Regions from separate parts of the Comamonas sp. GB3 AK4-5 genome, predicted to be linked through region 2. Evidence: predicted binding sites of a transcription regulator. Region 2 holds the regulator's gene; the other holds the start of a gene.
What was found. The regulator LexA, encoded in region 2, represses DNA repair genes until DNA is damaged. The targets are predictions, from matches to a motif close to ACTGTATNNNNATACAGT.

Region 1: ACA027_RS06710 (DNA topoisomerase IV subunit B) is a predicted target of LexA. The motif match lies at 2,021-2,038, and genes of this name have one in related genera.

What each region holds. Positions count from the first base shown of each region.
Region 1 covers NZ_CP166730.1:1,506,311-1,509,722, reverse strand. The annotation lists gene ACA027_RS06710 (DNA topoisomerase IV subunit B) at 8-1,987, opposite strand; gene ACA027_RS06705 (MFS transporter) at 2,180-3,373, shown strand; gene ACA027_RS06700 (hypothetical protein) at 3,379-3,412, shown strand, end outside.
Region 2 covers NZ_CP166730.1:2,719,228-2,722,639, forward strand. The annotation lists gene adk (adenylate kinase) at 1-238, shown strand, start outside; gene ACA027_RS12245 (asparaginase) at 418-1,410, opposite strand; gene lexA (transcriptional repressor LexA) at 1,493-2,161, shown strand; gene ACA027_RS12255 (hypothetical protein) at 2,578-2,721, shown strand; gene pdxH (pyridoxamine 5'-phosphate oxidase) at 2,971-3,412, shown strand, end outside.

The DNA of each region.
Region 1 (3,412 bases), 1.2 Mb from region 2:
TGGCGGCTCAGATGTCCACCTCGACCTCATCGCCATGCAGCTCCATGAGCTCGCGGCGCGAAGCGGCCTCGCCCTTGCCCATCAGCCGGCCCATCAGGGTTTCGGTATCGGTCAGCGGCGTGGTGTCGACCTGCACCGGCAGCAGGCGGCGGGTGTCGGGGTTGAGCGTGGTCTCCCACAGCTGCTCGGCATTCATCTCGCCCAGGCCCTTGAAGCGGCTGATCTGGCATTTCTCGCGCGCCACACCTTCCTTGGTAGCCTTGTCGAGGATGGCATTCAGCTCGCTTTGGTCCAGGGCGTAAATCTTGGCCGCGGGCTTTTTGCCACGCGCCGGCACATCCACGCGGAACAGCGGCGGGCGGGCGATGCAGACATGGCCGGCCTCCATCAGCTTGGGGAAATGCTTGAAGAACAGGGTCAGCAGCAGCACCTGGATGTGGGAGCCGTCCACATCAGCGTCCGAGAGAATGCAGATCTTGCCGTAGCGCAGACCGGACAGGTCGGGGGTGTCATTGGGGCCATGCGGGTCCACGCCAATGGCCACCGAGATATCGTGGATTTCGGTGTTGGCAAACAGGCGGTCGCGGTCCACCTCCCAGGTGTTGAGCACCTTGCCGCGCAGCGGCAGCACGGCTTGCGTTTCCTTGTCGCGGCCCATTTTGGCGCTGCCGCCGGCAGAGTCACCCTCGACCAGAAACACCTCGTTGTGGGCCAGGTCACGGCTTTCGCAGTCGGTGAGCTTGCCGGGCAGCACGGCCACGCCGCTGCCCTTGCGCTTTTCCACCTTCTGGCCGGCACGCTGGCGGGTTTGCGCGGCCTTGATAGCCAGCTCGGCCAGCTTTTTGCCATGCTCCACATGTTCGTTGAGCCACAGCTCCAGCGCCGGGCGCACAAAGCCCGAGACCAGGCGCACGGCGTCGCGCGAGTTCAGGCGCTCCTTGATCTGGCCCTGGAACTGCGGGTCCAGCACCTTGGCGCTCAGCACATAGCTGGCGCGGGCAAAGACGTCATCGGGCATCAGCTTCACGCCCTTGGGCAGCAGCGAATGCATGTCGATAAAAGCCTTCACCGCCTGGAACAGGCCGTCGCGCAGGCCGCTGTCATGCGTGCCGCCGGCGGTGGTGGGGATCAGGTTGACATAGCTTTCACGCAGCGGCGCGCCGTCTTCGGTAAAGGCCACGCACCAGGCAGCGCCTTCGCCTTCGGCAAAGCTGTCGTGGTGCTTGTCGGCAAAGCCCTCGCCCTCGAACAGGGGGATGACGGGGTCGCCCGTCAGACTTTGCGCCAGGTAGTCACGCAGGCCGCCCTTGTACTGCCAGCTTTGCGTGTCACGGTTTTTTTCATTGGCCAGGGAGACGGTGACACCGGGCATGAGCACGGCCTTGCTGCGCAGCAAATGCACCATCTCGCCCATGGGCAGATTGGAGGATTCGAAGTATTTGGCGTCAGGCCAGGCGCGCACCGTCGTGCCCTGCTTGCGCTCGCCGCTTTGCAGCGGGCGCACGGTCAGGGGCTCGATCACATCGCCGCCGGAAAACACCAGGCGGGCCACCTGGCCGTCGCGGTGCACGGTGACTTCCATGCGTGTGGACAGCGCATTCGTCACCGACACGCCCACGCCGTGCAGGCCGCCCGAGAAGCTGTAGGCCCCCCCTTGGCCCTTGTCGAACTTGCCGCCCGCATGCAAGCGGGTGAAGACCAGCTCGACCACGGGGGCGCCTTCTTCGGGGTGGATGCCAAAGGGAATGCCACGGCCGTCGTCTTCCACACTGACCGAGCCATCGGTGTGCAGCGACACCTTGATGCGCTTGCCATAGCCGGCCAGGGCTTCGTCGGCCGCGTTGTCGATCACCTCCTGCAGGATGTGCAGGGGGTTGTCGGTGCGGGTGTACATGCCGGGACGTTGCTTGACCGGCTCCAGGCCCTTGAGGACGCGGATCGAGCCTTCGGAATATTCGGGAATGGAAGTAGAGGGTTTGGCTGCCATGGGGGCGGATTGTAGTGCGCGCGCTGGCGCACCGCTGGATAAATAAACAGTTACCCCATGGCAACATGGTTTGTTGCCCGGGGTGTCGCGCCAGTGTCCATCCGCGAGGTGGGGCAGCACCGCAAACGGTGGACGAACTCGCTACATTCTGGGCCTATGCAAAAACAAAACAACACATTCAAGCATCTATCCATGTTGCAAGTGCTGCTGTGCGGGGGCGCAGTGGTCACCTTGTCCATGGGCATACGCCATGGCTTTGGCCTGTGGCTGCAGCCCATCACCCAGGAGATGGGCTGGACGCGCGAATCCTTTGCGCTGGCCATTGCCATCCAGAACCTGTCCTGGGGGGTGCTGGGTATTTTCGTGGGCATGATTGCCGACAAGCTGGGCGCCTTCAAGGTGCTGGTGGGGGGCGCCATGCTTTACGCCTTGGGCCTGGCGGGCATGGCGCTGTCGCCCACCACCACCTGGTTCGCCCTGACGGCGGGGGTGGTCATTGGCGCAGCCCAGGCCGGCACCACCTATGCGGTGATTTATGGCGTGCTGGGCCGGCAGATTCCCGTGGCGCGGCGCAGCTGGGCCATGGGGGTGACGGCTGCGGCCGGCTCTTTCGGCCAGTTCTTTATGGTGCCAGTGGAAGGCGGGCTGATTGCCCAGTTCGGCTGGAGCAACGCCCTGCTGCTGCTGGCCGTGATCGCCCTCTTGATTGCCGTGCTGGCCTTTGGCCTGCGTGAACCCGGTTTTGGCGCCAATGCCGGCCCTCGACCACTGCGTGACCAGACCATTGGCCAGGCCTTGGTCGAGGCCTGGACCAACCCCAGCTTTGTGCTGCTGCTGGCGGGCTATTTTGTCTGCGGCTTTCAGGTGATGTTCATTGGCGTGCACATGCCCAGCTATCTCAAGGACTTCAACATGGCCCCGCAGGTGGCCAGCTATTCGCTGGCCCTGGTGGGGCTGTTCAACATCTTTGGCACCTATATCGCCGGCAATCTGGGCCAGAAAATGCCCAAGCGCTATCTGCTGTCGGGCATTTACGGCCTGCGCTCGGTCATCATCGTGGCCTTCTTGCTGGCACCGCTGTCGCCCTGGTCGGTCTACATCTTCTCGGCTGCCATGGGGTTTCTGTGGCTGTCCACCGTGCCGCTGACCAATGCCACCATTGCCCAGATCTTTGGCGTGCAGCATTTGTCCATGCTGGGCGGCTTTGTGTTTTGCAGCCACCAGGTGGGCAGCTTTTTGGGCGTGTGGCTGGGCGGCTATCTGTATGACCGCAACGGCAATTACGACATGGTCTGGTATTTGGCGATTGCGCTGGGCATTTTTGCCGCCCTGGTCAATCTGCCGGTGCGCGAACAGTCCCTGGTGCGCAAACCCTCTCTGGCCTGAGCACCATGTCTACGCCTTCATCCACGCCTGCTACGCCTG
Region 2 (3,412 bases):
CAAGGTGGAAGGCAAGGACGATGTCACCGGTGAAGAGCTGGTGCAGCGCGAAGACGACAAGGAAGAAACCGTCAAAAAGCGCCTGGATGTCTACAGCAACCAGACCCGCCCCCTGGTGGACTACTACAGCAACTGGGCCAAGGCCGACGCCGCTGCTGCCCCCAAGTACCGCGCCATCAGCGGCACCGGCAGCGTGGAAGAAATCACCCAGCGCGCGCTGAGCGCTCTGGCATCCTGATCGCAGCTGCTGCACAGCAAAAGGCCGGTGGTGACACCGGCCTTTTTTATGGACAAATCCAAGGAAAACGCAGCACCTGACTGCACAGGCAGCTCACTTTTTAGCTCTGCCTAGCGGCCCGACGCCTTCCCCTTTTGGGGAAAGGTTGAGATGGAGGCGCCCCAGCCTCCGCCGCCACACTATCTATCCGTTCGGGGCCAACCCATCAGCTCCAGCATCAGGCTGATGCGCGCCTTCACCGCAGGCAGTGCGCTCACGCGGCTGTCATCGGCACCCTGGGCCTGGACGATGCGGCCCTGGGCGCAGCGCGTGGTGCAGCGCACAGCCAGGCCATGCGCCTGGGCATGGTCCAGCGCGGCATCCAGGGCTTTGTGGGTGGTGCCGTTGCCGGTGCCCGCCACCACCAGCCCGCGCACGCCGGCCGCGCACAAGGCCTGCACCTGGGCCAGGGCCGCGGCGGCGCTGCTGCCCGCATGGCTGAGCAGCACCTCCACCTGCGGCCAAGACTCGGCCTCCGGCAAGGCCGTAGCCGGGGGCTGCGGTGCGGACTGGACCTGGACCGCCGCCATGCTGGCTGCCGCCCAGCGCACCCGCCCCTCTTCCACCCAGCCCAGCGGGCCGGCTTCGCCGCCGTCGAATGCATCCACCCGGTAGGGGTGGACCTTGCACACCTGGCGGGCGCTGAACACCCGCCCCGCAGCCACGACCAACACGCCCCGCCCCTGTGCAGCCGCATCGGTCGCACAGGCCACGGCATCGCGCAGATTGCCCGGGCCGTCGGCGGAAATGGCAGTGGCCGGGCGCATGGCGCAGGTCAGCACCACGGGCTTGGCAGGCGCCAGCACGCATTGCAAAAACCAGGCCGTTTCTTCCAGCGTGTCCGTGCCGTGGGTGATGACGATGGCCGCCACATCATCGCGCGCCAGCAGCTGGGCACAGCGCCGGGCCAGCAGCAGCCAGGTGGCGTGATCCATATCCTTGCTGTCCAGCTGGGCCAGTTGCTCGGCCTGCAGCGCGGCACCCGCCAGCTGCTGCAAATCGGGCACGGCCTGCAGCAGCTCGGCCACGCCCAACTGGGCGGGGCGATAGCCCACGCCGGTACCGGCATGCTCGGCCAAGCCCGCAATCGTGCCCCCCGTCCCCAGGATGACGATGTTTTTGCCACATTCCACTTGCAGTCCTTTCCAAACTGGTCAAAAATACAGGTACTGGATGAACACACAGTATTCATCTTTGATCGATCAAGGAATGCCCATGGACCACCCCAAGCTCACCCCCCGGCAACAGCAGATTCTGGACCTGATCCAGTCTGCCATTGCCCGCACCGGCGCCCCGCCCACCCGGGCCGAGATCGCCAACACCCTGGGTTTCAAATCCGCCAATGCTTCGGAAGAGCACCTCAAGGCCCTGGCCCGCAAGGGCGTGATCGAGCTGGTCAGCGGTACCTCGCGCGGCATTCGCCTGTGCGCCGAGACGGTGCGCAGCATCAATGCCGCACGCGGCAACAGCTTTGCCCTGCCGCTGTCCGCCATGCAGCCGCTGCAGCTGCCCCTGGTGGGCCGGGTGGCGGCGGGCTCGCCCATTCTGGCGCAAGAACATATCGACCAAACCTATGCCGTCGAGGCCAGCATGTTTGCCCACAAGCCCGACTACCTGCTCAAGGTGCGCGGCATGTCCATGCGCGACGCCGGCATCCTGGACGGCGACCTGCTGGCCGTGCAGTCCACCCACGAGGCCCGCAACGGCCAGATCGTGGTGGCCCGCCTGGGCGATGACGTCACCGTCAAACGCCTGCGCCGCGCGGGCCAGCGCATCGAGCTGCTGCCCGAAAACCCCGACTACCCCATCATCCATGTGCATCCGGAAGAGCCTTTTGCCATTGAAGGCCTGGCCGTGGGCCTGATCCGCAACACGCTGATGTAACGCGCCCAGCGCCACAGGCCGCCGGCTCAGCCCGAGCCCCGGCAGCCTCCCCACCAGCGCTACGGCGCTGCCTGCCACCGCACCGGCACCTGCCTCGCGCATGCCCCGGTCGGGCTTTGCTCACCTTTTTTCCGCTCCGCATCAGGTTTTCATGGCCTGAGGGAGTTTCTACGCCCGCGACAGAAAGCGAGTCCTCCATGCGCCTGTTCACCACATCCCGCACCCTTGCCGGCTTTGCCACCTCGGCACCACGGTCGGCAGCGCTGTCGACAGCCTCTTCCCTGCGCCAGCCACGGGCTCGCCGCACTACAGCGCGGCACGGCGCCTCCCGCGCAGGCACAGCGCCAAGCGCCGGCAGACTTGCCAGCCATGCAAGCACCCCGACCGCCCCGCTTGCTGGCGCACAACTGCCTGCCATGGCCGCCAACGACAGCAGCTATGACGCCGTGACCCTGGACGACAAGGTGCGCATTCTGCGCAGCGACGCCAACGACCACGCCCGCATGGTGCTCAGCGGCCGCATGGCCGATGTGTGTGCAGCGCTGGAAAAGATGTCATAACTCCCTGGGTCGCCTACGACGCCATCCCCCAAGGGGGACGACACCGGCACGGCGGGGCGGCCCTTGCGCGGCGTCTCCGAGCTCGGTTGCGCCAGCTTTATGCGTATTGGATCAAACAAAGCTTGAGATGATCTTTGCAGCCCCACCGAGAGCGTGAACACGCTCTGAGACATCATGGGCACCGCTCTTGCCACCCGGTTGCTGATCTGTATGGCCTATATGCCTGGCACGCAGGCGCACAATGGCGGCATGAGCCAGATTTCCACCCACATTGCCGACCTGCGCAAAAGCTACGAGCGCGCAGAACTCCATGAAGCGGCCTCCCAGGCCGATCCGCTGGCGCAGTTCGACCAGTGGATGCAGGAAGCCGTGAATGCCCAAGTGCTGGAGCCCAATGCCATGACCGTGGCCACCGTGGGTGGCGATCTGCGCCCCAGCACCCGCATTGTGCTCATCAAGGGTTATGACGCACGCGGCATCGTCTGGTACACCAATTACGACAGCCGCAAGGGCTCGGAGCTGGCGGGCAACCCGTTTGCGGCGCTGCAGTTTCACTGGGTGGAGCTGGAGCGCGTGGTGCGCATCGAGGGCCGGGTGGAGCGTGTGAGCGACGAGGAAAGCGACAGCTACTACCGCAGCCGGCCACTGGATTCGCGCATAGGCGCCTGGGCCAGCCCGCAAAGCCAGGTGA